Regions from separate parts of the Rummeliibacillus sp. NPDC094406 genome, predicted to be linked through region 2. Evidence: riboswitches for the same ligand, from Rfam matches in the RefSeq annotation. Region 2 holds a riboswitch; the other holds the start of a gene.
What was found. A riboswitch is a leader RNA that binds a small molecule or an ion and turns the genes downstream of it on or off. The one in region 2 is predicted to bind S-adenosylmethionine.
Positions count from the first base shown of each region.

Region 1: it holds a riboswitch for S-adenosylmethionine, as region 2 does, so the genes downstream of both, ACIQ4I_RS15555 (methionine ABC transporter ATP-binding protein) here and metK (methionine adenosyltransferase) in region 2, are expected to answer to the same signal.

Region 1 covers NZ_JBIWGZ010000006.1:60,447-75,525, forward strand. The annotation lists gene gltB (glutamate synthase large subunit) at 1-2,738, opposite strand, end outside; gene gltC (glutamate biosynthesis transcriptional regulator GltC) at 2,862-3,764, shown strand; gene ACIQ4I_RS15545 (MetQ/NlpA family ABC transporter substrate-binding protein) at 3,856-4,689, opposite strand; gene ACIQ4I_RS15550 (methionine ABC transporter permease) at 4,743-5,411, opposite strand; gene ACIQ4I_RS15555 (methionine ABC transporter ATP-binding protein) at 5,404-6,429, opposite strand; SAM riboswitch class I at 6,834-6,938, opposite strand; gene ACIQ4I_RS15560 (thioredoxin family protein) at 6,996-7,304, opposite strand; gene ACIQ4I_RS15565 (toprim domain-containing protein) at 7,317-7,658, opposite strand; gene gcvH (glycine cleavage system protein GcvH) at 7,794-8,174, opposite strand; gene ACIQ4I_RS15575 (arsenate reductase family protein) at 8,255-8,611, opposite strand; gene ACIQ4I_RS15580 (acyl-CoA dehydrogenase family protein) at 8,737-10,521, opposite strand; gene ACIQ4I_RS15585 (acetyl-CoA C-acetyltransferase) at 10,549-11,724, opposite strand; gene ACIQ4I_RS15590 (3-hydroxyacyl-CoA dehydrogenase/enoyl-CoA hydratase family protein) at 11,755-14,142, opposite strand; gene ACIQ4I_RS15595 (thioredoxin family protein) at 14,409-14,726, shown strand.
Region 2 covers NZ_JBIWGZ010000003.1:604,511-619,589, forward strand. The annotation lists gene mnmL (tRNA modification radical SAM protein MnmL/YtqA) at 1-801, shown strand, start outside; gene mnmM (tRNA 5-(aminomethyl)-2-thiouridylate-methyltransferase MnmM) at 798-1,367, shown strand; gene ACIQ4I_RS11290 (type III polyketide synthase) at 1,686-2,750, shown strand; gene ACIQ4I_RS11295 (isoprenylcysteine carboxyl methyltransferase family protein) at 2,741-3,292, shown strand; gene ACIQ4I_RS11300 (alanine/glycine:cation symporter family protein) at 3,380-4,828, opposite strand; gene ACIQ4I_RS11305 (alpha/beta hydrolase) at 5,624-6,424, opposite strand; gene ACIQ4I_RS11310 (gamma carbonic anhydrase) at 6,549-7,076, shown strand; gene ACIQ4I_RS11315 (MFS transporter) at 7,289-8,557, shown strand; gene ACIQ4I_RS11320 (YiaA/YiaB family inner membrane protein) at 8,907-9,371, opposite strand; gene ACIQ4I_RS11325 (S16 family serine protease) at 9,802-10,353, shown strand; gene metK (methionine adenosyltransferase) at 10,576-11,778, opposite strand; SAM riboswitch class I at 12,053-12,168, opposite strand; gene pckA (phosphoenolpyruvate carboxykinase (ATP)) at 12,368-13,957, shown strand; gene ACIQ4I_RS11340 (hypothetical protein) at 14,224-14,676, opposite strand; gene ACIQ4I_RS11345 (alpha/beta hydrolase family protein) at 14,689-15,079, opposite strand, start outside.

The DNA.
Region 1 (15,079 bases), on a different contig from region 2:
TTAATTGAACTTCTGCGATTATCGCCATTTTCGTCAATTACATAGCGACTTGGATGTTCTCCACCTTCACCACTATTACTTTTACCACCAATTCTATTCATCGCAATTGCTAGTGTTTCATGTGCTTCCTGACTGATTGAGCCAAAAGACATAGCACCAGTTTTAAAGCGATTGACGATAGATTCTACTGATTCTACTTCTTCTAAAGGAATCGTATGTTCAGACTTTTTAAAGGTTAATAGATTTCTTAAGAAACCAATTTGTTCTTCATTTGCCATTTCAGCGTATTGATGATACAAACCAAAGTCTCCATTACGTGTTGCTTGTTGCAATGTGTGGATTGTTTTTGGATTGAACGCATGATGTTCACCTTTGCTACGCCACTGGAAGCTACTACCTGCTGGTAATACACGATCAATCGATATAACAGCTTCGTCATGCTTTTTCAAAGCTTCTTTTGCAATCGTTAGTAAGTCGATACCGCCTAGTTTAGATTCAGTTCCTGTAAAGTACTTTTCAATAACTTCTTTACTAATACCAACTGCTTCGAAGATTTGAGCTCCACGATAACTTTGGACTGTTGAAATCCCCATTTTGGACATTACTTTTACAACGCCCTCTGATGTTGCCTTTACATAACGTTTGACAGCTTCTTCATAGCTATAGTTGATATGTCCATCTTCAATTGCTTTCGCCAATGTGGCAAATGCTAAATATGGATAAATCGCATCAACGCCAAAACCAATTAATGCCGCAAAGTGATGTACTTCTCTTGTTTCTCCAGTTTCAACAATGATACTCGCCTTAGTACGTTGACCCGTTTGAACAAGATGTTGATGAACGCTACTCGCCGCAAGTAAAATTGGAATCATTGGCGTATTAACACTTAAAGCTTTATCTGATAAAACTAGCAATTGAACCCCTTTTGCAATTGCTTCATCCACTTCTTTCGCGATTCTAGCTAAATCTTTTTCCAAATCTTCTGACATCACGAGGTCTATAACTGCCATACCGAATTGATTCTGTGTTTTTAGCTTTTGGAATTGACTATTCGTCAACACAGGTGTTTCCAAAAAGATTCGATGACAATTTTCTTCGCTTGGATGTAGTAAGTCCCCTTCTGCCCCAAGAAAAGTCATCGTTGAAGTCACAATATGCTCACGAATCGAATCAATTGGTGGATTCGTTACCTGTGCAAATAATTGTTTGAAGTAATTAAATAACGATTGTGGCTGATCAGATAAGACTGCAAGTGGCGCATCATTCCCCATTGAGCCAAGCGGGTCTTTTCCTCCTGCCACCATTGGTACAATATATTTTTGTACATCCTCATGTGTATAACCGAACACCTTTTGTCTGAATAGTAAGTTATCTACAGCTTCTGGTTGTTCTTCTGAAGGCTCAACTACAACTAGGTTTTCTTCTAACCACCCAGCATAAGGTTTTGCCTGTGCCATTTCAGATTTTAATTCATCATCTGAAATAATCCGTCCTTGTTCTAAATCAACAAGCAACATTTTCCCCGGACTTAGTCGTTCTTTGTAAACAATATTCTCTTCCTCTATATCAACTACACCAACTTCTGAAGAGAAGATAATGTAATCATCCTTTGTGACATAATAGCGTGCAGGTCGTAAACCATTACGATCTAATATCGCACCAATTTGTTTGCCATCTGTGAAGCAAATAGCTGTTGGCCCATCCCAAGGTTCCATTAAACAGCTTTGGTATTGATAAAACGCCTTTTTCTCATCCGAAATATGTGGATTCTCTGTCCATGGCTCTGGAATCATCATCATTGCTGTTTGTGCAGGTGTACGACCCGCTAATACGAAAAATTCAAACGCATTATCTAACATTGATGAATCACTACCATTTTGGTCTACAATTGGCAACACTTTATCTAGGTCTTCCCCAAAGGCCTCAGAGATAAATTGTTGCTCACGTGCTTTCATCCAGTTAATATTACCTCGTAATGTATTAATCTCACCATTATGAATAATATAACGATTCGGATGTGCACGTTCCCAAGATGGAAATGTATTTGTACTGTAACGTGAGTGTACCATCGAAAAAGCAGAAGTGAATCGCTCATCTTGTAAATCTAGATAAAACTCAACCACTTCTTCTGGTGCCAATAACCCCTTAAACACCATTGTTCGACTTGACATGCTTGCACAGTAAAAGTCTTTGTCATTATTTTTTGCCCATAATTCTGTTTGTTTACGAATCAGATACAGTTTTCTTTCAAAAGCAAGAGAATCATTTGTATTCACAGCCTTGATAAACACTTGACGAACAACTGGTGCAGTTTCCTTCGCAATGTCGCTTAAAGGCTCAGGATTAGTCGGTACAGTACGCCAGCCAAGTAATTCTTGACCTTCTGCTGCGATGAAATCGTTTAGTTTATTTTCAATTTTCTGTTGTACTTGATCATCTCTGTCGAAAAATAACATCCCTACTCCATATTGCCCTACAGCAGGTAATGTCCAATTTATGCAAACGTCACGGAAAAAAGCATCTGGAATTTGGACCATTAATCCTGATCCATCTCCAGTTTTACCATCACTTCCGCGACCAGCTCTATGATCTAATCTACATAACATTTCCAAGCCTTTCATCACGATGTCATGTGTTGCTTTACCCTGCAATTGTGCGTAAAGACCGATACCGCATGCATCGTGTTCTAATTGTGGAGAGTATAAACCTTGCGCTGTTGGAATTTGGTGAAATGTCATATGATTCCCTCCTTATTAAATAAAAAATGACTTAAATATATTTTAGATTTCCAAATTGATATTAACAATATATAATTTGGATAGTATTAATCTATAAATTAGATAAGTGGGAGATGACATGACGTGGAATTACGACAACTGCGGTACTTTGTTGCTGTTGCAGAGAGAGAGCATATATCTGATGCTGCGGAAAATTTGCATGTAGCACAATCAGCAATAAGCCGTCAAATTGCCAATTTAGAGGAAGAATTAGGCATTGAATTATTTGAAAGGGTCGGACGGAACGTAAAACTGACACCGATTGGTAAGAATTTCCTTGAATATACAATTGCTGCGTTACAAGCAATTGATTTTGCAAAAAAACAAGTTGATGAATATTTGGATCCTGAAAAAGGAACAATTAAAATCGGGTTTCCAACAAGTCTTGCAAATTTTCTATTACCTACTGTCATTTCAGCATTTAAAAAAGAACACCCTAATGTTTCTTTTCATTTACGACAAGGTTCCTATCGTTATCTCATTAATGCCGTCAAAGAACGTGAATTGAATTTAGCATTCTTAGGCCCTGTTCCTAAAAAAAATGATTACATTAATACGAAAGTTCTTTTTACAGAAAATATCGCGGCACTTGTACCAGCTACTCACCCATTTGCAGACAGAGATGAAATCCAGTTAACTGAGTTGCGTAACGAAGGCTTCGTATTGTTTCCAGAAGGTTTCATTTTAAACAAAGTTGCGGTAGAAGCTTGTAAATCTGTTGGCTTTACACCAAAAATCAGCTCAGAAGGAGAAGATATGGATGCTCTAAAAGGTTTAGTAGCAGCGGGTATAGGGGTTAGTCTTTTACCAGAAAGTGCATTCTATGATGCCACACCACGTCGTACATCAAAGTTAACATTAATCGAACCGCCGTTAACACGTAACGTGGGTATTATTTATCCGATTAATCGCGAACTATCCCCTTCTGAACAAATTTTCTTGGATTTTGTTAGTAGTTTCTTTTCTAGATTAACTCAATTTAAATAAATCCGATTCGGGGCATTCACCTCCACTTTATTCACAGAAAAAGACGTTAGAGCAAATTTCCGCTCTAACGTCTTTTGTTTATAATTATCAATTATTTTGATACTGGAACGACTGAACCTTTCCATTCTTTGTTGATGAAATCTTGAATTTCTTTAGAGTGTAGTACATCAACTAATTTTTTCACAGCTTTGTTATCTTTGTTTTCTTTTTTAACTGCAACGACATTTACATAAGGAGAATTGCTATCTTCAAGAGCAATTGCATCTTTTGTTGGTGTTAGGCCTGCATCAATCGCGAAGTTAGAGTTGATAACAACTGCATCTCCTTCTTTGTGTTCATACATTTGTACTAACATTTCTGGTGTAGTTTTTGCATCGATTTTTAAGTGTTTAGGATTTTTGTCGATATCTTTAACTTCAGCAGCTGCTTTATCCACACCTTTTTTCAATGTGATTAAGCCTTTCGCTTCTAACAATGTAAGAATACGTCCTTGGTCTGATACAGAGTTACTAATTAGGATTGTTGCTCCATCTGGAAGTTTATCTAGAGATTTATATTTTTTAGAGTAGATACCGATTGGTTCGATATGGACTCCACCTGCACTAACGAAGTCATAGCCATTGTCTTTAATTTGTTGTTCTAGATATGGTTTATGTTGGAAAAAGTTTGCATCTAAACGGTCCGCTTCAAGGTCTTTGTTTGGTAATATATAATCTTGGTATTTTTCGATTTCTAAATCGACGCCTTCTTTTTCTAGAATTGGTTTTGCTTTTTCTAAGATTTCTGCGTGCGGTACATTAGAAGCACCTACTACTAATTTTGTTTCTTTTGAATCACCATTTGAAGTTGATTTATCACCAGTTCCGCAAGCTGCTAAGCTAAATGCTAGTGATGCTGTTAGAATTCCTGCTACAAGTTTCTTCATGTCTTTTGCCCCTTTTCTTTTCTTTATGTGAACGTTAAAACGTATACACCAAATTATCGTTTATCGGTTTTCGCTGATATGAAGTCTCCGATAAATTGAATGATAAATACAATAACTAACACTAATACTGTTGCGACAAATGTTACATCGTTACGACTTCGTTGGAAGCCATCCATGAACGCTAAATTCCCTAAACCACCTGCACCAATTACACCCGCCATAGCCGTGTAACCGACTAATGCTACAGCTGTTACGGTAATACCTGAAATTAACGCTGGTAATGACTCTGGAATTAAAACCTTCCAAATGATTGTCCAAGTTTTAGCACCCATAGAACGTGCCGCTTCAATAACACCTTTATCAATTTCGCGTAAAGCAATCAGAACCATTCGAGCATAGAATGGAGCAGCACCGATTATTAATGCTGGCAATGCTGCGTTTGCCCCACGAATAGAACCTAACAAAAATTCTGTAAATGGAATTAAAAGAATAACTAAAATGATAAATGGAATTGATCGGAAAATATTCACAACGGAGCCTGTTAATAAGTTAACAAGTTTATTGGCCCAAAGTTGTGTTGGACTTGTAAGGAATAACAAGATTCCTAGTAATAATCCAATGATAAATGTAAGAGCTGTTGAAACAGTTGTCATATAGATTGTTTCTCTGGTTGCTTCCCACATTAGTTCCCAATCTACATTCGGAAAGAGATCATTAAGCATTCTTGATCACCTCCGTTTTAATACCTTGCTCATCTAAAAATTGCACAGCCTTTGCAACATTTTCATCGCTTCCTTTAATTCGAACAATTAATGTACCGTATGGACCGCTTTTTGTAGGGGAGATATTCCCGTGAACGATATTAATATCTACACCAAACTGTCGAATGAGATGCGAAATGACAGGTTGTTCTGTTTTTGAACCGACAAAGAATAATTTAATTAGTTGATCATTTGGATAATTGTCAATCATCTGAGAAATCGACTCCTTATGACCCGCTGTTTCTGTCACTTGAGAAACGAATTTCTTCGTAACATCTGCTTTAGGAGATTGGAAAACTTCTAAAACATTACCTTGTTCTACTATTTTCCCAGATTCCATCACTGCAACGCGGTGACAAATTTTGCGAATTACATGCATTTCATGGGTAATTAAAACGATTGTTAGTCCAAGTTTTTCATTGATACTAACAAGTAAATCTAAAATGGCATCCGTTGTTTCGGGATCAAGCGCTGAAGTCGCTTCATCACAAAGTAACACTTCTGGGTTATTCGCTAATGCACGAGCAATCCCTACTCGTTGTTTTTGACCGCCTGAAAGTTGTGAAGGATACGCTTTTTCTCGTCCTCTCAAACCAACTAACTCTATTAATTCAAGCACTCGCTTTTCTCTTTCTGCTTTACTAATACCTGCAATTTCTAGTGGAAAAGCGATATTCTCCTCAACCGTTCTCGACCATAATAAGTTGAAGTGTTGGAATATCATACTGATCTTATGACGAGCATTTCTTAAGCTTTTTCCCTTAATCGCTGAAATATTCTGTCCATTTACTGTAACCGTACCTGATGAAGGTTTTTCTAAACCATTTAGTAAACGGATCATAGTACTTTTACCTGCGCCACTATAACCGATAATGCCAAAAATCTCGCCATCATTTATTGATAAATTAACATCATTAACTGCAGTTAGAGATCCATTAGCGGTCTTGTATTTCTTTACTACATTTTCTAGTTGAATCATTGTCAAAACCACCTTCTATATTAAATTCTATGTCAACTTTTTATAGTACAAATATGCTATAACATGAAGTGGAATCAGCTTCGCTTTCCGTGGGCGAACCGGCGAGCCTCCTCGCTTGTGCTCCTGCATCGCTTCGCTAGCTTCGTCGCAGAGACAATCTCGCTGTGGGGTCTCCCTGGCTCGCTTTCCCGCAGGAGTCTTCACTGATTCCACTTCAACAAATTTGCATAAAAAAATTTTATTATTAAAATTCATGCATTTTGCTAAATTGTGAGAACACCCCAACAAATTGGGTAGAGCCTATTTTCACACCACTACTAATCAACCATAATTGCCTGCAACGAACAAAAGACCCTTCTGCAAGATTCGCAGAAGGGTCTACCGTACAATATACGAAAACCGTTCTCTCATCTTCCAAAGTTAAACTTTGCGTGAATTGGCACCGTGTCACACACTGTGACGGTTGCCGGGCTTCATAGGGCACTTCCCTCCACCTCTCTAAATAAGAGCGACTTAAATATTTATTTAATTTATGTTTGATACTTTACCACTCTATGTGAGTATCGTCAATCCTTTTTATGAAATTTTTCGAATAAATAAGAAACGGATTGAAATGCATAAATCTTATCTCGAATTTTTCCGTCTTCAGCAATCAGTAAACATGGGACGCTTTCAATTTTGTAATCATATGCTATTTGTTCAACATAATTTAAGTTAGCTTTTCCCATTGGAATATCCGGTAATGTCTGATCCACCACTTCCATCATTTTGGAGGCGACCATACATGTACCACACATTGGGGTGTATAAATAAAATGCGCATAATTGCTCACTTTCCTTCATATTCTCCCATTGTTCTATTGTCCATTCTTGCATAAATTGTCATTCCTATTCTATAAGATACACTGGATGAATCTTGAAATCTGCAGCTAATAATATTCTAGCCAAATATTTTCTAGGCGTGGCCTCTACTTGCTTATATAAAGAAAGCGTACGTAAATGACACGCTTCTGGATATTCTTTTTTCATTAAAGCACGTAAACAGTCACCCGAATAATCTTCGTCAAAAAATGCATATAAATCATATTCTTCGTAGGGGTAAATCAGCTCTTCTAATTTACTCGCACTAATTGTCCCATTCGTACAAAGGATTGGAATATTTTCTGCTAATAGGGGTTGGATTTGCAATTTATCTTGCCTGCCTTCAACAATGAGCACTTTGTCAGACATGCCGATTCCTCCTTACAGTTAATCCCGAATTAACGGGCAGTAATACCCCCACTGATGGAAGTTTCACTTTATCCAAATCAAGGCATATATACATAAAAACGCCAACACAAAAGTGTGGCGCTTTTACTAGTATCGTTATTCTTCGATTAGTTCTGCGTATTTTTCAGCTGTAAGTAATTTTTCGATTTGAGAAGCATCAGTAGGTTCAAGAACGACCATCCAAGCTTTCTCATATGGAGATTCGTTAACGAATTCTGGGCTGTCTTCTAATTCTTCGTTGATTTCCACAACTTTACCTGAAATTGGTGCATAAAGTTCTGAAACTGTTTTTACAGATTCAACACTACCAAATGGCTCATCTGCTACTAATTCGTCTCCTACTTGAGGTAGTTCAACGAATACGATATCACCAAGTTCAGATTGTGCAAATTCTGTAATACCAATGCGTACTTTGCCATCTTCTGTTTTAACCCATTCGTGTTCTTCTGAGTAACGTAATTCTGCTGGTATGCTCATCAATTAACCCTCCAAATATGTATTAATATACACTTCAATTTTGACATATTCTTAATATAAAAACAAGTCATTCAATTCTCTTATTTCCACGTATTTTCAAATTCATTTTCTTTAAATCCCAATGTTATTTTTTGACCATCTGTGACAATCGGTCTTTTTATTAACATGCCATCTGAAGCAAGTAAATCTAACTGTTCATCATCAGACATTTCATTTAGGCGATCTTTTAATTGCAGTTCACGGTACTTCATCCCTGATGTATTAAAGAATTTTTTTAATGGTAAACCACTCATTTTCCAATAGTTTGCCAGTTCTTCTTTTGTTGGGGTTTCTTCTACAATATGCTGTAGAGTGAATTCAACGTCATTTTCTTTTAGCCAAGCTTGTGCTTTTCTACAAGTCGTGCATTTTGGATATTGAATTATTTTAATCGTCATCTAAAAGCTCCTTTTAAACTGGATTTCTTTCTCACTCAATTGTAGAGAGTCTTCCGTTTACACGCAAGAAATCCGATCACTATTTATAATGACCGGATATCTCTTTTTTATTCAAATTTTATTCATTAGACAGTATATTTTTCTGAAGCAATAAGTTTTACAGATGCTTGACGCTTTTTCGCAATCAAGTTATATGGAGTGAAGCGTGTAAGTTTGCGTAATGCAGATAACAACATACGTGCATCGTCGCCTTCTACCGAACCAATAATTGTTTCTTTCGCTTCTTTTTCAATTTCCGCAAATGCTTCTTGTACGAAGATTTCTGTATAAAGGACTTTTTGTGCCGATTTATCGAAACCATCACGAGCAATTGCTTTTTCTGTACGTAGAACTACTGACTCCATCGCGAATAATTGATTTGCAATATTAGCAATATTGACTAATATTTCTTGTTCTACTTCTAATTTTGGGCCAAATCGTTGTACAGCAGTTCCAGCTGCAAGTAATGCAATTTTCTTTGCCATTTTCACTAAATATTTTTCTTGTGCTAATGGTTCATCACTAATTTCTTCTGGCATCATCGATAACAATTCCGATTGTAAGCTTTGTGCTTGTTGTAGAAGTGGTAGCTCGCCTTTCATCGCTTTTTTCACGAAAGTACCCGGAACTATTAGACGGTTGATTTCATTTGTTCCTTCGAAAATACGGTTAATACGAGAATCACGATAAATACGTTCTACTTCGTATTCTTGCATATATCCATAACCACCGTGTAATTGTACTGCTTCGTCCGCGATATAATCTAATGTTTCAGAACCAAATACTTTGTTAATAGAGCATTCAATTGCATATTCAGCGATTGATGCTGCAATTGCTTTGCCATCATTTTTGTCTTCTTCACTTAATTGACTCATACGATCTTCAAAGTAGCCAACTGTACGATAGATCAAAGATTCTGAAGCATATAATTTAGAAGCCATTGTCGCTAGTTTTTCTTTTGTTAAATTGAATGATGAAATTGGTGTATTAAATTGTTGACGTTGGTTTGAATAAGAAATAGCCAATTCAAGTGCACGTTTTGAAGCACCGATTGAACCTACACCTAATTTGTAACGACCGATATTGAGAATATTGAAGGCAATGACATGGCCACGTCCTACTTCACCCAATAAGTTTTCAACAGGTACTGCTACATCTTCTAAAATTAGAGTACGTGTTGAAGATGATTTTATCCCCATTTTCTTTTCTTCTGCACCAGTTGATACACCTGGATATGCACGTTCAACGATAAATGCTGAGAATTTATCGCCATCGATTTTGGCATACACTACAAAGACATCCGCAAACCCTGAGTTAGTAATCCATTGTTTTTCACCATTTAAAATATAGTGAGTACCCTCTGCATTCAGTTTTGCAGTTGTTTTCGCACCCAAAGCATCAGACCCTGAACCTGGTTCTGTAAGAGCATAAGCTGCAATCAGTTCACCAGACGCTAATTTTGGTAGGTATTTTTGTTTTTGATCTTCATTACCGAATAATACGATTGGTAATGAACCAATTCCTACGTGTGCACCATGAGTGATTGAGAAGCCACCTGCTACAGACATTTTTTCAGCAATTAGAGCTGAAGAAACTTTGTCTAGACCAAGCCCTTCATATTCTTCTGGTACATCAGCTGCTAATAATCCAAGCTCACCTGCTTTTTTCAATAGACGAACTGAATTTTCAAATTCATGATTTTCTAATTTATCAACTACTGGTAAGACTTCGTTTTGTACATAATCTTCAGTCGTTTTCGCAATCATTTTATGTTCATCTGTGAAATCTTCTGGAGTAAATACCCGCCCAGGATTAATATCCTCTGTTAAAAAGCTACCACCTTTAATTAGGTTCAATGTATTTTCTGTCATATTATTTTCTCCCCTTTGTTTGAATGATTATGAAAGAATTTCAAATACCCCTGCTGCACCCATGCCGCCACCGATACACATTGTGACAACTCCATACTTTTTACCTTGTCGTTTTAACTCATGAATCAGTTTTAATGTTAAGATTGTACCGGTTGCACCTAGCGGATGTCCTACAGCAATCGCTCCACCATTGACATTAACCTTTTCTAAATCGATGCCTAGTTCACGTACGACTTGGATTGATTGTGATGCAAAGGCTTCGTTTATCTCCCATAAATCGATATCTTCAATTGATAGTCCTGCAATTTTCAACGCTTTCGGTACTGCAACAGTTGGTCCTATTCCCATAATTTCTGGTGGTACTCCACCTACTGCAAAGCCTAGGAATTTTGCCATTGGCTTCAACCCTTGTTTTTCCGCTTCTTCACGGTCCATAACAAGCACTGCACCTGCACCATCTGAAGTTTGCGAAGAATTTCCAGCTGTAACACTGCCTGTTACAGAAAAAGCTGGACGTAATTTAGCAAGTGTTTCTGTAGATGTACCTACTCGAACCCCTTCATCCATAGCAAAAATAAATTTCTTCGTTTGTGGTTTATTGTTTTCATCAACATAATGTCTTTCAATTTCCACAGGAACAATTTCATCGACAAATTTACCTTCTGCAATCGCTTTTGCAGCAAGCTCATGGGATCTTACAGCGAAAGCATCTTGCTCTTCACGGCTTACTTCATATTTCTTTGCGACCTCTTCAGCTGTATGCCCCATACTCATGTAATATCGCGGCGCTTCTTCAGCAAGCTTTACATTTGGACGAATCACATTTCCCATCATTGGCACCATACTCATGGATTCGATACCACCTGCAATAATGGCTGTTGAATGGCCAAGCATTACACGTTCTGTAGCGTAAGCAATTGATTGTAAACCAGATGAACAAAACCGATTCACTGTAACAGCAGGAGTAGTATCGGGTAAACCAGCCAATGCACCAATAATACGCGCAACATTCATTCCCTGCTCAGCTTCTGGCATTGCACAGCCTAAGATTAAATCATCTATTGGACCTTCATATCCTGCTCTTCTTAATGTTTCTTTTACGACTAAAGCACCCAAATCATCGGGTCTAACCGTCGCTAATGATCCTTTTTTCGCTTTTCCAATTGGTGTTCTTGCACCTGCTACGATTACGGCTTCACGCATATGATTTCCCCCTTTATCGCTACATAATGATTAGTTACGTAACGGTTTTCCTTTCATAAGCATATGTTGCATTCTTGCCTGTGATTTTGGATGTCCAACAAGGCTAATGAATGCTTCTCTCTCAAGATTTAGAAGGTATTGTTCATCCACTAATGTGCCGTACGGAACATTTCCCCCTGCAATGACATAAGCCAATTTCTTCGCAATCAATAAATCATGTTCGCTAATAAAGCCAGATTGTAATAGGTTTTGCGCCGCTAGTAATAACATTGCATAGCCCGTTTCGCCTACAACCGGAACTTTTTCACGTACAGGAGATTTGTATCCCGCTTCTGCCAATGCCAATACTGCCTGTTTCGCATCATATAGCTGATGATCTGGGTTAACACTAATTCCATCTGCAAAATCTAAGAAATTATTTTCTCTTGCTTCTTCACCAGACGTTGAAACTTTTGCCATTGCAATGGATTCAAATACTTTGTTTGCAACAGCTTGTAAATCAATCTCTACACCTTTCGGAAGACCTTTTAAGTGTTTGATATAAAGTTCTTTGTTCCCGCCGCCGCCAGGTATTAATCCCACACCAGCTTCTACTAGGCCCATATAGGTTTCCATTGTTGCTTGAATATGTGCAGATGGTAAGCAAACCTCTGCTCCACCTCCAAGTGTCATTGCAAATGGTGCTGTTACGATTGGTTTATCCGAATACTTGATACGAAGCGTTCCTTGCTGGAATGTCTTCACGATATGATCTAATTCAAATAAATTATCATCCTGCGCTTCCATTAAAATCATTGCTAGATTCGCACCAACTGAAAAGTTCTTGGCTTGGTTACCGATAACCATTCCTTTATAATCAGAATTACTCAATAAATCTAAAGCATGGTTTAAAATTTGCATAATATCTAAACCAAGTGCATTTGATTTTGAATGGAACTCTAATAACAGTACTTGATCTCCAAAGTCTATTAAACTAGCACTAGCATTACTTTTTAGTACGCCATGCTTTTTCTTATAACGTTTTAAGTCAATTGCTTTTTCATTGAATGGCACGCGTCTATAATCAGTACCATCAAAATAAGCTAAATCCCCTTCTAATTCTGAATAAAAGCTTGTATAGCCTTTATCTAGTAATGCTGTGACAAATGAAGGGATTTCTAATCCTTCCGCTTGCATTTTTTCTACAGATTCTTTCACACCAATTGCATCCCAAATTTCGAATGGACCTTGAGACCAACCGAATCCCCATTTCATTGCATGATCGATTGCGACAATGTCATCTGCAATTTCTCCAAGTAATTGTGCAGAATACAAAAGAGTTGGTGCGAATATACTCCATAGTAGTTCGCCAGTACGGTCTTTTGCATAAGTTAATGTTTTCACTTTAGCAGCTAGACCTTTTTGTTGTTTGGCTATTTCAATAGATGCTGTTTTTAGTTTTTTCACTGATTCGTATTCGAAAGTATCCAAATTCAATTCGAAAATTTCTTTTCCTTTTTTCACGAAGAATCCTTGGCCAGACTTCGCACCTAACCAGCCATTATCAACCATCTTTTGCAAGTAATCTGGCGTTTCAAATACCTTTTGCTCATCACCAGTTGTATTGTCATATACGTTTTTAGCTACGTGGACAAAAGTATCTAATCCAACTACATCAAGTGTGCGAAGTGTAGCTGATTTAGGTCTACCGATTAGAGGACCTGTTACAGAATCTACTTCACCAACTGAATAGCCTTTTTCTTTCATCACTTGTAATGTGATCAGTAACCCGTAAGTACCAATACGGTTACCTACAAAGTTTGGTGTATCTTTTGCCAGTACTACCCCTTTACCTAAGCGGTTTTCACCGAATTGTTGCATGAATTCAACTACTTCAGGTAGTGTATCTTGCGCTGGGATTACTTCTAATAACTTCAAATAACGTGGTGGGTTAAAAAAGTGCGTTCCTAAGAAATGCTTTTTAAAATCCTCTGAACGACCTTCTGCCATTGCGTTAATACTAATTCCTGAAGTGTTTGAACTGACAATTGCTTCAGGCTTACGGACTGCATCAATTTTTTCATATAAGTTTTTCTTAATATCTAAATTTTCAACGACTACTTCAATAATCCAATCAACGTCTGTTAACTTGTTTAAATCATCTTCTAAGTTCCCTACATTTATTAAATTTAAGCTTTTTTTCGTCGTTAATGGAGCAGGTTTTTGTTTCAATAGTTTTTGCACTGCACTAACTGCAAAGCGATTTCGAACACTAGAGTCTTCTAGTGTTAATCCCTTAGCTTCCTCTTCTTTTGAAAGCTCCTTTGGAACGATATCTAAAAGTAAAGTTGGAATTCCGATATTTGCTAAATGGGCGGCAATGCCAGAACCCATAACCCCTGAACCTAGTACAGCTGCTTTTCTAATATGATAAGCCATGAGCAAATCCTCCCTTTCCCCTTTTGAATGAATGCTCATTCATTTTATAGTTAAAAAAAATAAAACTTCCTTATCTGGAATTAATTTTAGACTATTTGGTGAAATTCTGCAACGAAAAAATCTAATTTTCATAATAAAATGTATAAAATAACTATATTAATAGAGAAATATGCTGGAACACACCATATCCACATTATTTTGCAAACAATTTACTAGCATCTAAACCAATAGAACGTGTAGACTATGTGGATAGGAGGGATTTACAAATGAAACCAATATTATCAGAAGAACATTTCAACGAAATTATTTCATCTTCACAACCAGTAATCGTCAAATTTTTTGCTGGATGGTGCCCTGACTGCACACGTATGAACATGTTCATCGATCCAATTATCGAAGAATACAATCAATTCACTTGGTACGAAATCAATCGTGATGATTTCCCAGAGATATCAGACAAATATCAAGTGATGGGGATTCCAAGTCTTTTAGTCTTCAAAGATGGAGAAAAACTTGCTCACTTACACAGTGCAAATGCAAAATCTCCTCAAGATGTAACAACTTTCTTGGATGCTCAAAAGTAATTTTTTAAAGGCCTGCCAAATTTTTTTGGTAGGTCTCAGACTGTAAACAAACTCGAAGAAATTTGAGTTTATTTACAGTCTTTTTCTTTTAAATTATTTATGAGTCAGTTTCAGTTTAAAAACACGAATATTTTTCTGAATATGCAATTTAATAATTCAAATACTACTTTTATTCATTATGCCGCTGCAGATGGCGCTTTCCGCGGGCGAGCGGTGAGCCTCCTCGTTCGCTTCGCTACCTGCGGGGTCTCACCTGTCTCGCTTTCCCGCAGGAGTCGCCATCTTCCGCTTAGTAGACAATGTTCTAATTGATATGGTATATAACAATGGTCCATTTTATGTTCGCTTTTTTG
Region 2 (15,079 bases):
TTCTGTAGCGCCGCTGGATCAGGCGACTTCGCAGGAGATCGCGTAGACCCAATCCCTGTTCAATTCGAAAAAATCAAAGAAAAAATGCAACATAAATGGAAAGACGGCAAAACAATGGCATACTTCCAAGCTTATACAAATACGCATGCACCTCTCCCTGTTTTAAAAGAAAAATTTGAAGCGGCACTTGCTTGCGAGGGTGTAATGGGTCTAAGTATTGCTACCCGACCAGATTGTTTACCAGATGATGTTGTAGACTATTTAGCTGAATTAAATGAACGTACGTATTTATGGGTGGAACTTGGATTACAAACAGTTCATGAACGTACAGCCAATTTGATCAATCGTGCTCATGATTACGCTACTTATGTAGAAGGGTTAGAAAAACTTCGTAAACATGGCATTCGCGTCTGCACCCATATTATCAATGGTTTACCTCTAGAAGACTACGATATGATGATGGAAACAGCACGAGAAGTGGCAAAATTAGATGTCCAAGCCATTAAAATCCACTTACTACATTTATTAAAAGGCACACCACTCGTTAAGCAATACGAAAAAGGGAAGCTTGAATTAATGGACAAAGATGCCTATATCAATTTAGTAGCCGACCAATTAGAAGTGATTCCACCAGAAGTGGTCGTGCAACGAATTACTGGTGATGGCCCAATTGACTTAATGATTGGACCAATGTGGTCAGTCAACAAATGGGAAGTTTTAAATGGCATCGATGCTGAGCTTGAACGCCGTGGAAGCTGGCAAGGTAAGTTCTACAAAGCCGATGAAGTGAAGTCACGATGAAACTACAACGCGTCTTACAATACGCACAATTCCTATTACAAGATACTGTTGAAGCTGATGATGTAGTCGTAGATGCTACTGCTGGTAACGGCTATGATACAGCCTTTCTTGCTCAATTAGTTGGTGAACATGGTCATGTATATGCATTTGATGTCCAACAGCAAGCTGTGGATTCCACGAAGAGTCGTTTAGACGAAGAAGGATTAGCTAGCCGTGTTTCAGTAATTTTAGATGGTCACGAAAACGTTGCCCAATATGTAAAAGAATCGATTAGTGCTGCTATTTTCAACTTAGGTTATTTACCAGGTAGCGAGCATGAAATCATTACAAAACCTAGCACTACTTTAAAAGCCATCGAAAATTTGTTAAGTCTTTTAAAAGTAGGCGGCATGATTGTATTAGTTGTTTATTACGGACATGACGGGGGTAAAACGGAACGTGATCAAGTTATTGAATACGTCAGCAATTTACCTCAGAAAAAAGTTCATGTACTACGATACGAATTTATCAATCAAAAAAATGATCCCCCTTTTATCATTGCACTTGAAAAAATGAAGAATCTATAATATTTATTGTATGACACCTTAAATTATTGGTTTAAGGTGTCATTTCATGTAATAATCATTATTTTTCATCTTTAGTTTAAACGTCCCTTACTTAAGAGAACATTCTGCATAACTTGCTTAGTAATCCTAATAATAAATCTGGTAAACCAAAACTAATACATAAAAAAGGATGTAGCCTCCGTGTTCCTCTAGCACTATTTCAACCTTTAAATTTTCTATTGTATGCACAAACCTCTAACTCTACTTTTTCCGGCATATATGAACCCGTAATTGTATAGACTAATAACATCTTATTATACAAAGGAGCTTAAATCCAATATGCCAAAGATTCATGCTGTCAGTACATACTCTCCTCCACATCAAATTCCCCAAGAGAAGGCAGAAGAATTTATACATCAACTTTTCGCTGGTAGAATGGAAAGACTTGAACGTTATTTAAAAGTATTTCAGAATGCAGAAATCCATAATCGGCAGCTCGCTATGCCAATAGAGTGGTATAAAGAGGATCATTCTTTCTCTGAAAGAAATGATCTATATATTGAATTGGCAACAGATTATGGCGCTCGCGTAATTCAAGATTGCTTAGCTGAATCTTCTATTGATGTTAAAGATATTAATGCGCTTATTTTCGTATCGACTACAGGGATATCAACACCTAGCATCGAAGCACGATTAATGAACCAACTATCATTTTCTGAAGATGTCGTACGTATTCCTATATGGGGACTTGGCTGTGGTGGTGGCGCTTCAGGAATAAGTCGTGCAAATGATTATTGTTTAGCACACCCTGAAGCGTTGGTATTAGTCATCTGTCTTGAATTATGCAGCCTAACATTTCAACCAGAGGATTTAAATAAAAGCAACCTAATTGGAACCTCATTATTCGGAGATGGTGTTGCTTGTGCTTTGGTATGCGGCGATCAAGTAAAATTATCTAGTGGAAAAGCATTACCTTCTATTAAAAACACCGCTTCTAGACTACTATCAAATTCAGAAGATGTTATGGGATGGCGTGTTGAAGATAACGGCCTACACGTAATTTTCGCTAAAAGCATTCCTATGATTATTGAAAAATGGCTTACACCTTTTGTAAAAAGTTTTCTTCAGAAAAATGGACAATCATTACAAAATATCAGCCAATTCATCGCTCATCCTGGAGGTAAAAAAGTGCTCGCCGCATACGAAACAGCTTTGGAGCTTCCAAAAGAATTATTAGCAGCAAGTTCTTTCATCTTACAACAGCATGGCAATATGTCCTCGCCTACAGTGCTATTTGTTTTAAAACATGTTATGGAGCAGCAACCCGCAATTGGTGAACTTGGAATTATGGCTTCACTCGGTCCTGGATTTAGCGGTGAACTAGTCTTACTAAAATGGGAGTGACGAACATTTTATTTTTCATTGTGTTTGCAATCATCTGTCTTCAAAGAATCGTAGAGTTACGTATTGCTAAAGCGAATGAGCATTATATGAAAGAACGTGGAGCTATTGAATTCGGGCAATCACATTATCCATTTATTGTCTTACTGCATGTATCATTCTTGTGCAGTCTATTCATTGAACACTACGTAAAAAATGCATCCCTTAATCCATTATGGATTTTGTTACTCGCATCCTTTTTGCTACTACAAGTAGGTAGAGTGTGGGCTATCAAGTCATTAGGACATTTTTGGAATACGAAAATTATTGTGTTGCCGGATGCAAACTTAGTAAAGAAAGGGCCCTATAAATGGCTACCCCACCCCAATTATTTGATTGTCGCATTAGAGATTGCAGTTATCCCATTAATTTTCCAAGCATATTATACTGCGGTTCTATTTACTATTTTAAATATGGTTATGATGTTTGTGAGAATATCCGCAGAGGAAGCAGCATTGAAGAGTGTCTATAAAGATGGAGGAAACTTAGAAAATTCATCGTTGTAATTTCCAAGAGGTTTTTTTGTATTTTCTGTCTCAATCAAAGTAGAAAAGGTGTCTGCAATTGAACTGCAGACACCTTTTATCTAAACATTATTTTTTAAGTCGTTCTTCCCAAAAAGTAGCATTTTTAATACCAAGTTTCACAGGATCAAACTCTGGATCTTTACCAGCTTTTTTCTGTTGTTCATAATCCTTAAGTGCAATAAGCGTCGGTTTTACTAAGAATACTAGGGATATGACATTTACCCAAACCATTATACCAAGACCGATATCACCAAGAGTCCATGCAGATTCAGATGTTTTTACTGCACCGAAATATGTTGCTAAAATAATTAATATTTGAACGAAACGGATTCCAATTTTTTGTTTTTTTCCATCAAAGATATAAGAAACATTTGTTTCAGCAATATAGTAATACGCCATTGTTGTCGTAAATGCGAAGAAAAATAATGCAATGGCAACAAAAGCTGCTCCAAAACCACCGATTGGAAATGCTGCATCTACAGCTGCCTGTGTGTAAGCTGTACCTGCATCAATACCCGGTATATTTTCTACTAAAAATTCACCTTTTCCATTATCTAATTGTACATTGTACATACCTGTAAACAAAATCATGAATGCTGTAGCTGTACAAACTAGGAATGTATCTAAATAGACAGAAGCAGCTTGTACTAAACCTTGTTTTACAGGATGAGATACTTCTGCAGCTGCAGATGAGTGAGGACCTGTTCCTTGTCCTGCCTCATTTGCATATATACCACGTTTAACTCCCCATGCAATCGCTGCACCCAAAATACCACTAAATATTTGCTCTGCACCAAATGCACTGCGGAAAATCAGGCCAAATATTGCAGGTACTTGATCAATATTAATAATAATAATAATTGCTGCCACTAAAATATATCCTATTGCCATAAAAGGTACGATGACAGACGCTGCGCTAGCAATACGTTTAACACCACCAACAATAATTGTCCCTAAGATTAGACAAACAACTAAACCTGATACCCAGTGTGGAATATTAAATGCTGTTTTCATCGCATCAGCAATTGCATTTGATTGTACAGTCGGTTGAAGAACTGACATTGCGATTAATGCCGCAATGGCAAAAACCATACCTAACCATCTTTTACCAGTAAAATGATGAATGTAGTACGCGGGACCACCTCTATACTGTCCATTCTTTTCTTCTTTATAAATTTGAGCAAGTGTTGACTCTACATAAGCTGTTGCTGCACCGATGAAAGCTGTCACCCACATCCAGAATATAGCACCAGGACCCCCGAAAGCAATTGCTGTAGCTGTACCAGCAATATTACCTGTACCAATACGACCAGATAGCGCCATCGACATGGCTTGGAATGAAGAAACGCCTGCATCAGATTTTTTACCATGGAAAATTTGACCGAACATGTCTTTTAAGAATCTAACTTGTACACCCTTAGTTAAGATAGTAAATACTAATCCAACTAGTAAAATCCCATAAATCATCCACGGTCCCCATAAAAAGTTGTAAACAGCATCAATTATGGTTTTCATCTTGTTGTCTCCCATCATGTTGAATTTTGACAAAATATAATCATATTATTTAAATATTCTTGCAAAATATTATTCGTCAATTATATATCATTGATTTTTATTTTAAAATAAAACACTTATATTATGCACCCATTGTAATCGTTTACAAACGAAATTGACATAAAATCGTCACAATATGTACTCTCCACAAGGACAATGTGACGTTTTTTATAATTTTTATATTATTAAAATAAATTAATTTCACGAATTCTTCACAAAGCAAAAAACACGAACGTTCTATAATTAATTTTAACTAATGATAAGTTTTTTATTTTTTCGTTCAGACGGACGCTTTCCGCAAGTAAATGACCAACCTCCTCACTCCGTTCAGTCTAAGTCTTTATTATACTACTTTTCTATAAAACACTCCGTCTTCAATCATTAGAATTACTCATAGGATATGAAGCTAAACAGAGTTCAACTAAAAGTAATATGTTCGTGTTTTTGATTGAACATTAAATTATTAAATTAATTCAATTAGCTTTAAATGGGCATTTCAATAGAATCTTTTATTTTAAAAGTTCATAATTTCAATTTTTGTCCACTGGCGACAACATATTAGCAGGAAAATTCATCCTGTTTCAACGAATACAAAGATGAAAAATTAAACAATATAATGAATAATAATGTTGTTTTTATTCACTTAACTTGTTTTGTAAGACTTAAGGAAAGTATGTTTCTACTATCCCAAAAGACAAAAAGGTTATGCTAAGCAAATTATCGCTTATCATAACCTTTTTGTACTTTTTTCTTATTTTATATAATATATCCAATATTTCGTAATGCATTAAAGATAAAAGATTCCATATACTGATAAATTTCATCACGCTCTGGTTCTTGGTAAAGATCGTGATAGCATACATTCCATTCTTTATATTGCATCTCCGATATATTTTGTTGTACAAGCCATTTTTTGCTATGAGTTTGGGAAACGATTTTATCATTTCCCCCATTCATTAACAATACAGGGATATCTGGAAATCCTTCTTGCATTGTAGAAACAGCCTTCATAAATTGATGAAGCTCTCGATACCAATTTACAGTAATGACGGAATTATAATAAAAATCATCTTTTTCTTCTTTATAAAAATCATAACTTCGTGTTAATTGTTTTACCGTTACATCGTGATGAATCTTCATATTTCCAGTCAACTTGCTTAATCCGGTAAGAGCATTGGATAATTTTGAAGGTTGATGAATCAAATGCAACCATGGCGATGTCAAGATCAAACCTGCACATTCGTATTTATATTTTTGTTCGATTTGAATTGCAAGGGCTGCACCTAGTCCATGACCAATGATGAATATCGGTAAATTATAGTTTAAAGCTATTTGCATCATTTGGCGGATAAATTTCCCATAATCTCTGAAATCTTCATCATGTGCCTTTTTACCTCTGCTTTCTTCCCCATGCCCAGGTAAATCTCCTGTAATTACGTGCATTCCAGACATTCTTAATTTTTCGATTAACCAAGCATAACGACGATGATGTTCATATGCACTATGTATAAATACCACAACTGCTTTAGCCTGACCTTCTGCTTCCCATTTCCACATAATAACTCTCTCCTCATTCTTTCCTGTCTATATTTTAACGCATTATATGAATTTCTGTTCCAATTAACTCATTGGTTTGTTACGATAATATTATAATCTTAGCTTGAAATGAGGCGTATTTTCGATGATTTATCCATTTAAAGATAAAAAACCATCTATTGACCCATCTGTATTTATTGGTGACAACGTTGTTATTACAGGTGACGTGACAATAGGTCCAGATTCGTCTATTTTTTATAATACCGTTATTCGTGGTGATGTTTCACCTACAATTATCGGTCGAAAAGTAAATGTTCAAGATTTATGTTGTTTACATCAAAGCCCTACTGCTCCACTTATTTTAGAAGATGAAGTAACGGTTGGTCATCAAGTTACCCTTCATAGCTGCCATGTTAAAAAAGGTGCACTAATCGGTATGGCTTCCATCGTTTTAGATGGTGCTGAAATTGGTGAAGGTGCATTTATCGGTGCTGGTAGCCTAGTAACACAAGGAAAGAAAATCCCACCAAACACACTTGCGTTTGGCCGACCTGCAAAGGTAGTTCGAGAACTAAATGAGGACGATAAAAAAGAAATGAACCGCATTATCCATGAATATTATGAAAAAGGGCAATTTTATAAATCTGTTCAAAATAGTCCATTACCACGATAATTTTTATGATTTGGTTTTGTAAAAGTAAGGAAGATTGTTTGTAAACTATCTATCTATTTTATCCATCTGCAGACGCTATTTGAACAATCGTTCTTCGCTTTTAATTTAGGGCTCGGAATTTCCCATTCCGAGCCTTTTTAAAAATAAGCTGATTTGATTCTTTTTATGCTTTATCAATTACATATTAAACTTTATAAAACGGAGATGCTTATATGAAAAAGATTCATTATAGTTGGATTATTTTGGTTATAACATTCTTTTCCATTATTGTTGCAGGTATTATACGATCCTCTTCTGGCGTTTTTATAGAGCCATTTGAAACTGAGTTTAACTGGAGCCGGCCAGTTATTTCATTTGCTTTTGCAATTGGTTTATTTTTATATGGATTTTCAGGTCCTTTTATGGCTGCATTTGTCGAAAGATTCGGACTAAAAAATGTCATGTTAGCATCTATGCTTCTTTTATCATTCGGGTTAGGCTTAACATTTGTGATGACTCAAGAATGGCAACTCGTTCTAATATGGGGAGTCATAATCGGAATTGGTTCTAGTCTTTTTTTAACTGTACTCAGTACACAAATAGCTAATCGATGGTTTGTAAAGCACCGTGGTTTAGCTGTAGGAATATTAACTGCCGCAACTGCAACTGGACAGCTTATCCTACTACCTGTACTTGCTACATTAATAGAAAACTATAGCTGGCATCATGCAATTGCCTTGATCTTTGGATTGAGCATCATCATGCTGATTCTTATTTTCCTATTTATGAAGGATTTCCCTAAACAAATTGGTACAACTGCTCTCGGATTAACAGGACAAGAGCCATCTACATTTTCTACTGAAAAGTCTATAGAAAATCCTTTTAAAATTGTTTGGGATTCATTAATTGAAGGGTGTAAGAGTAAAGCTTTTTGGCTGTTAGCTGGTAGTTTTTTTATATGCGGATTGTCTACTACAGGATTAATAGGAACTCACTTTGTTGGTTATTGTATGAGTTTTGGTATTCCAATGGTACTTGCCGCATCCATGCTTAGTTTTATGGGAATATTTGATTTAGTTGGTACAACTTTATCTGGTTGGCTAAGTGATAAAATCGATAATCGATGGTTATTATTTTTCTATTATGGACTTCGCGGATTATCTTTATTATTTTTGCCAGTTGCATTGAATAATGGTTCTATTACTCTACTTATAATTTTCTCAGTTTTTTATGGGCTCGATTGGATTGCTACTGTACCTCCTACGATCGGGCTTGCTAGACGAGAATTCGGTATACAGAAAAGTGCTATGATGTATGGCTGGATGGTAGCATTTCATCAGGTGGGTGCAGCAGTGGCAGCTTACGGCGGTGGCTTAATCTATAATATTTTCGATTCTTATACATGGGCCTTTATGCTGTCAGGCGCATTTTGTGCATTAGGTAGCTTATTCGTCATTTTATTGAAAAAGCATAATCCCAAAGACGAAGCTATTATGCCTTAAGAAAAAGATTGAACTAAAAATAAAAAGAGCTTTGTTAAATTTTCAACAAGGCTCTTATTTTCGTTAATTCATTATTCAAAACTACTATATCCGCTATAAAATGAATTGGAATCAGCTTCGCTTTCCGCGGGCGAACCGATGAGCTTCGTTGCAGAGAAAATCTCGCTGCGGGGTCTTTCTGGCTCGCTTTCCCGCAAGTAAAGATTGCTCCTGCGATTACTCGTCGCAGAAAATTCTTTTTGCTCCTGGAGCAAAAAGAATTTTCGCTGATTCCACTTCAACAAAAATTACATCATAGTGACTTCTCTCTATTGCAATTTCTTTTGATTGTCTATCAAGTAAAAGATTTTTAATCAGCCTTGGACTCAGGGAAATCATCTTGGAGTTCTTGAAATTCATCACGGAATTGAAGTCTTTCATTTTGTTTATCAGTAAAATTTTGTCTATCGCGAATTTCCTTTGACAGAGCAAATGAAGTATACATTACGAAAATAATCCCCAACCAATAATAACCCTTTTCAACTAACGGCCACTCGGTATTCCAAATACTAATCATGCCAATACCAAAAGACGCAATCGTTGATAACCAACAAAGACCCAAATACTCTTTTGAAACTCTTATATTCTCTTTTTTATCTCGTATTGTTTTAACAAGTGAAAAAGCGGAGAAAGTAATCCACCCTAACACAATCGTGTAATATCCTCGTTCAACAAGCATCCAATCTGTGTTCCAAATAGCAATAAGAACAAAAGCAAAACCCGTTATAAAGGCTGCCCACGTTAAAAAGAAAAATTCATTTGATTTCAGGGTTATCTATCCTTTCATCTCAGAATATATGCTGATTTATATTAGACTAACACTTATTTTTCTACTAATCAACATAATAGTATAATATAGTATTTAATACCATAATATTACTAATACAAATGAAAACTCGCCTATAGATATTGGATTCTACACTTACCTTTTAATCTTACTGTTATATCTTCAAGATAAAATCAGTGGTTTCACTTTCATTTTTATTTTATTTTTCTTCTTAATTTTTTTAGTAGTAACTCGTCTTATCAAAAGAAAAAGTCAATACATACGAAAAATCAATCCTATTTTTTGTATAACATTTCTTTTATTTTGTTATGAACTTCCCCTTATATTATATGATTCAACTTCACATGTCGCTCTTCTTTATCAACCGCCTGAACAAATTTTTGAAGGTTCAAATATCTATTTATTAGGAGTAAAGCAAGTGAATTTTAAGTTTATGGAAAATAAATTAGCTGTTACAGAACATTTAGATAAGCAAAATATAAATGCGCTTAATATAATTGAAGGAACAAATCAACTACGTTACGAATCTAAAAATCGTCAATTATTAGAATGGTTTCATCTAAAAAAGGATGATGTAGAACAAATGAAAGAAAGCGTAAGATATAATTTGAAAATTGAAGATAAAAAAATTGATACATTTCTAAATAGAAATCACATAGATGGAAATAGTGCAGGGTTAGCACTAGTATTATCAGGAATCATTATAAAAGGCAATTTGCAAAATACACTACCAATTGCTATAACTGGAGGTATTGACAAAAAGGGCGATATATTATCAATTGGAGCCTTAAAAGAGAAAATTCAAATTGCTAGTCTATCAGGTATTCCATTTATGATTGTTCCAAGTGAAAATGCAAAGGAAGCGGCTAAAATTCAAAAAGAGATTAATACAAATATCCAAATTTTTAATGTAGCAACTATTAATGAAGCCATTAAAGTGGTTAATAAAATTAATAATAAAAATAAATAAAAAGCATTCCCCTAATTCATATTTGTTAGAGTGTCTAAAAACTAATTTAATATTAAACAATCGACCATATAAAAATAGAATGACTTAGGATAACCTAAAAAACTGCTGCCAATTATTTTTGAAAAACAGTTTTTTTATTAGAAATTAAGACAAACTAAAAAGGTCGTCTCACTATTAAAGTGAACGACCTTTTTATACTTATTGATTTGCGTGATTAATCGACTAAGCTTTTACTGCAAATTTAGCTTTTAGAGCTTCTGCCTTATCAGTAATTTCCCATGGAACATTCAAATCTGTGCGGCCAAAATGTCCGTATGCAGCAGTTTGCTTGTAAATAGGGCGACGAAGATCAAGCATTTTAATAATACCTGCTGGACGTAAGTCGAAGAATTCACGAATCGCTTCTACTAAGTCACTTTCTTTTACAATGCCTGTGCCGAATGTATCGACTGCGATGGATACAGGTTGTGCAACGCCAATAGCATATGCAAGTTGAACTTCTGCACGCTCTGCAAGACCTGCTGCCACGATATTCTTCGCAACATAACGAGCTGCATATGCACCAGAACGGTCAACTTTTGTAGCGTCTTTACCTGAGAATGCACCACCACCATGACGAGCATAACCACCGTAAGTATCAACGATAATCTTACGTCCTGTAAGGCCTGCATCTCCTTTAGGTCCACCAATTACGAAACGGCCTGTTGGATTAATGAAGTATTTAGTGCTTTCGTCAAGTAATTCAGCTGGTACAACTTTTGCGATTACTTCTGCTTTTAAATCTTTTTTGATTTGTTCTAACGTCACTTCTTCATCATGTTGAGTTGAAATAACGATCGTATCTACACGTACTGGATGGTTGTTTTCATCATACTCAATTGTTACTTGTGTTTTACCATCAGGGCGTAAGTAATTTAATTGGCCTGATTTACGAACTTCTGTTAAGCGGCGTGCTAATTTGTGCGCAAGGCTAATTGGAAGTGGCATTAATTCAGGTGTTTCGTTACAAGCGTAACCAAACATTAAACCTTGGTCCCCTGCACCAATCGCTTCAATATCTGCATCTGTCATAGAGCCTTCACGAGCTTCTAAAGCTTGGTCAACACCAAGAGCGATATCAGGTGATTGTTCGCCAATCGCAACAAGTACAGCTAAGTTTTCAGCATCGAAACCATATTTACCGCGAGTATAGCCAATTTCTGTAACAGTATCACGTACGATTCCTTTAATATCTACATAAGTAGATGTTGTAATTTCACCTGCTACAAGTACAAGCCCTGTTGTAACTGTTGTTTCACAAGCTACTCGTGCGTTTGGATCTTTTGCAATAATTGCATCTAAAATTGCATCTGAAATTTGGTCACAGATTTTATCCGGATGTCCTTCTGTTACGCTTTCTGAAGTAAATAATCTTTTGTTTGTCATTTGGTTTCCTCCTATTATCAACGAGATCCTCTCGAAAAAAGATACGGTACTCATTACCCATGTCCGTTTAAACTATTAAGCTAAACGCCAAGCCAGCTAAAAAGCTGCTTTTTAACACGAGGATATAGAAAGTGCCATTACATAATATAAATAGAATTCTACAAATCACATATAATAATGAAACAAATCAGATTTGCTTCTATTTTTTGAAAAAAAAAACCTCTCACTCATCGTAAACCAATGAGGAAAGGGTATGTTTCGTAAGCACCTTTCACTCTTATCGTTCAAGGAATCATCCTTGCATCAGATTAGCACCAACGCATCACGTGAAAGATAATGCAGGTTGCCGGGTTTCATAGGGCCTGACCCTCCACCAGCTCGGGATAAGAGTATCCGTTCTAATGCATATAGTAAGTGATATTGATTTGAAAGTCAAACTATTTTATATTCATATTAAAAAAAGATAAATTTTAAAAATTAATTAGCTATTAGTATAGACTATTAATCTGAATGTGTTATACTAATTCTCGAAATGAAAATTAAAAACCCACAACACGGGAATAATATAAAAAGGATGGTACGAACAAAGATGAATTCAATAGAAATTGCGAATGAACTGAAGGATTTATTACAAGGTCAAAATATTTTGGAACAACTTTCAGTCCCACAATTAGTGGAGAAAGCAACTTCACGTGGTGAAGCAATCTTAACAGTTGATGGCGCTGTTCGTGCAGTAACAGGTAAATATACAGGACGTTCTCCTAAAGATAAATATATGGTAGAAGAAGCTTCAACTCAAGATAAAATTGATTGGGGTAAAATTAACCAACCAATTTCTTCAGAAGTATTCGATTCATTATATAACAAAGTTGTTAACTATTTAAAACAAAAAGAAGAAGTTTTTGTTTTTAAAGGTTTTGCAGGCGCAGATCCTGAATCACGCTTGGCAATCCGAGTTGTCAATGAATACGCTTGGCATAACCTATTTGCTCATCAGCTATTCATCCGCCCTACTGAAGAGGAACTTAATACAATACATGATGCTGACTTCACAATCGTATCTGCTCCAACATTTAAAGCAGATCCTGAAGTTGATGGTACATCTTCAGAAACATTCATCATTGTATCAATTGAAAAACGTATCATCTTAATTGGTGGAACAGAATACGCTGGTGAAATGAAAAAATCTATCTTCGGTATCATGAACTACCTATTACCACAACAAGACATTCTTCCAATGCACTGTTCAGCAAACGTTGGAGAAGAAGGTGACGTTGCCCTATTCTTCGGCTTATCAGGTACTGGTAAAACAACTTTATCTGCTGATGGTAATCGTAAATTAATCGGTGATGACGAACACGGCTGGTCAGATAACGGTGTATTTAACATTGAAGGTGGTTGCTACGCTAAAACAATCAACCTTTCCGCTGAAAAAGAACCAGAAATTTATAACGCAATTAATTTCGGTACAGTTTTAGAAAACGTAGTCGTAGATCCTGAAACTCGTATTCCTGATTACGATGATGTAACTTTAACACAAAACACTCGTGTTGCGTACCCAATCCAAAATATCGAAAATATTGTTGATCCATCTGTTGCAGGTCACCCAAAAACAGTCATTTTCTTAACAGCTGATGCTTTTGGTGTTTTACCTCCAATCAGTAAATTAACAAAAGAACAAGCAATGTATCACTTCTTATCAGGCTTTACTTCTAAAACTCCTGGTACAGAACGTGGTGTTGTAGAACCAGAACCAGTATTCTCTACTTGCTTCGGTGCTCCATTCTTCCCATTACACGCAACAGTTTATGCAGAAATGTTAGGTAAGAAAATTGACGAACACCAAGTAAATGTATTCTTAGTAAACACTGGATGGACTGGTGGTAGCTACGGTGAAGGTATCCGTATGAAACTTTCTTACACTCGTACAATGGTACGCGCTGCAATCGATGGCAAACTAAACGATGTATTCACTGAAAAAGATCCAATCTTCGGTTTTGCAATGCCAACTGCAATTGAAGGTGTTCCAACAGAACTTTTAAATCCACGTAACGTATGGGCTAATAAAGAAGCTTATGACAAAAAAGCAACTGAATTAGCTGGTATGTTCCATGAAAACTTCAAAAAATTCGGTGTTGTTTCCGAAGATTTCGCTAAAAAAGGTGCACCAATCGCTTAATTAGTTTTGAACCTATAAGTAATCCATATCGGATAAACCCCGAGCAGTTTTGATCGAGCTGCTCGGGGTTTTAGTTTTGGCATCCACATATTTACGGGTGTTGGTGGATCTTACTTGCGAATATCAGGAGTTTACTTGCAATTTTGATACTTTTACTTACGAATACATTACTTTTACTTGCGACTTTTTAAATTGTATTTGCGTTCTCAGCATTTTAAATCTTCTCTGCAATTACATCATTTTATGACGAGCACAATGGAGCATATTTAATCCGTATCATCAGGAAGAAATTCAACTTTACATTTCAATTGTTCAAACATCTCGACAATGGGCTCTGCTTCTTCCTTTGTTACTTGGTTGAAGTAAACTTCTTCTCCATAATTATGAAGCTCAATACCTTCAGTAAGCTCTGCATCATGGAAAACAATAGAAAACCATTTTAATTTTCCATTTAAAGAAGCTTGATTTTGAAAATAGGCTCGATTATTCTCATCTAACATGATACGTTGAATTTTGACAAGTCCTTCAATACGTGAAATAAAGCTAATTTTTTCTAATTCTTCAATCGCCTGTTCTTCTTCTTTCCAACTTTGGATTTGAACCTCTGAATACGGTTCAGAATAATTGGACCAAAGTTCTTGCCAATAAGGATACCGCTGAGAAAAATCCAAGTCTTTGTCATTTAACTTTAAATCAATCTTTGCTTTAATATAGCCCAATTCATCACCCCATTACAATTGTTGTAATTTCATCCACTGACAAGCACTATCTACAACTTTTCGATTAACATCACTCGGGAAAAAATGCGTATATTCAGGATAGTACCAAGTCTCTACATGCTTATTTAAAGTCTTCAAGCCGTTTTCCAAAAGCTGAGCATGTTTAAAACCTACATTGTCATCTAACATACCATGAATGATTAATACAGGAGCTTTTATCTCATCAACACGAGGCATTGGTTGCCGTTCTTCGTAAACGATTGGATTTTTTTGCGGAGAACCACCTAGTACTCTTTTCATCATTCTGCGCATATCGACTCGTTCTTCATACGTAAATTTAATATCTGAAACGCCACCCCATGTAACAATTGAAGTAATATCATCGCGCAATATTCCCGTCCAT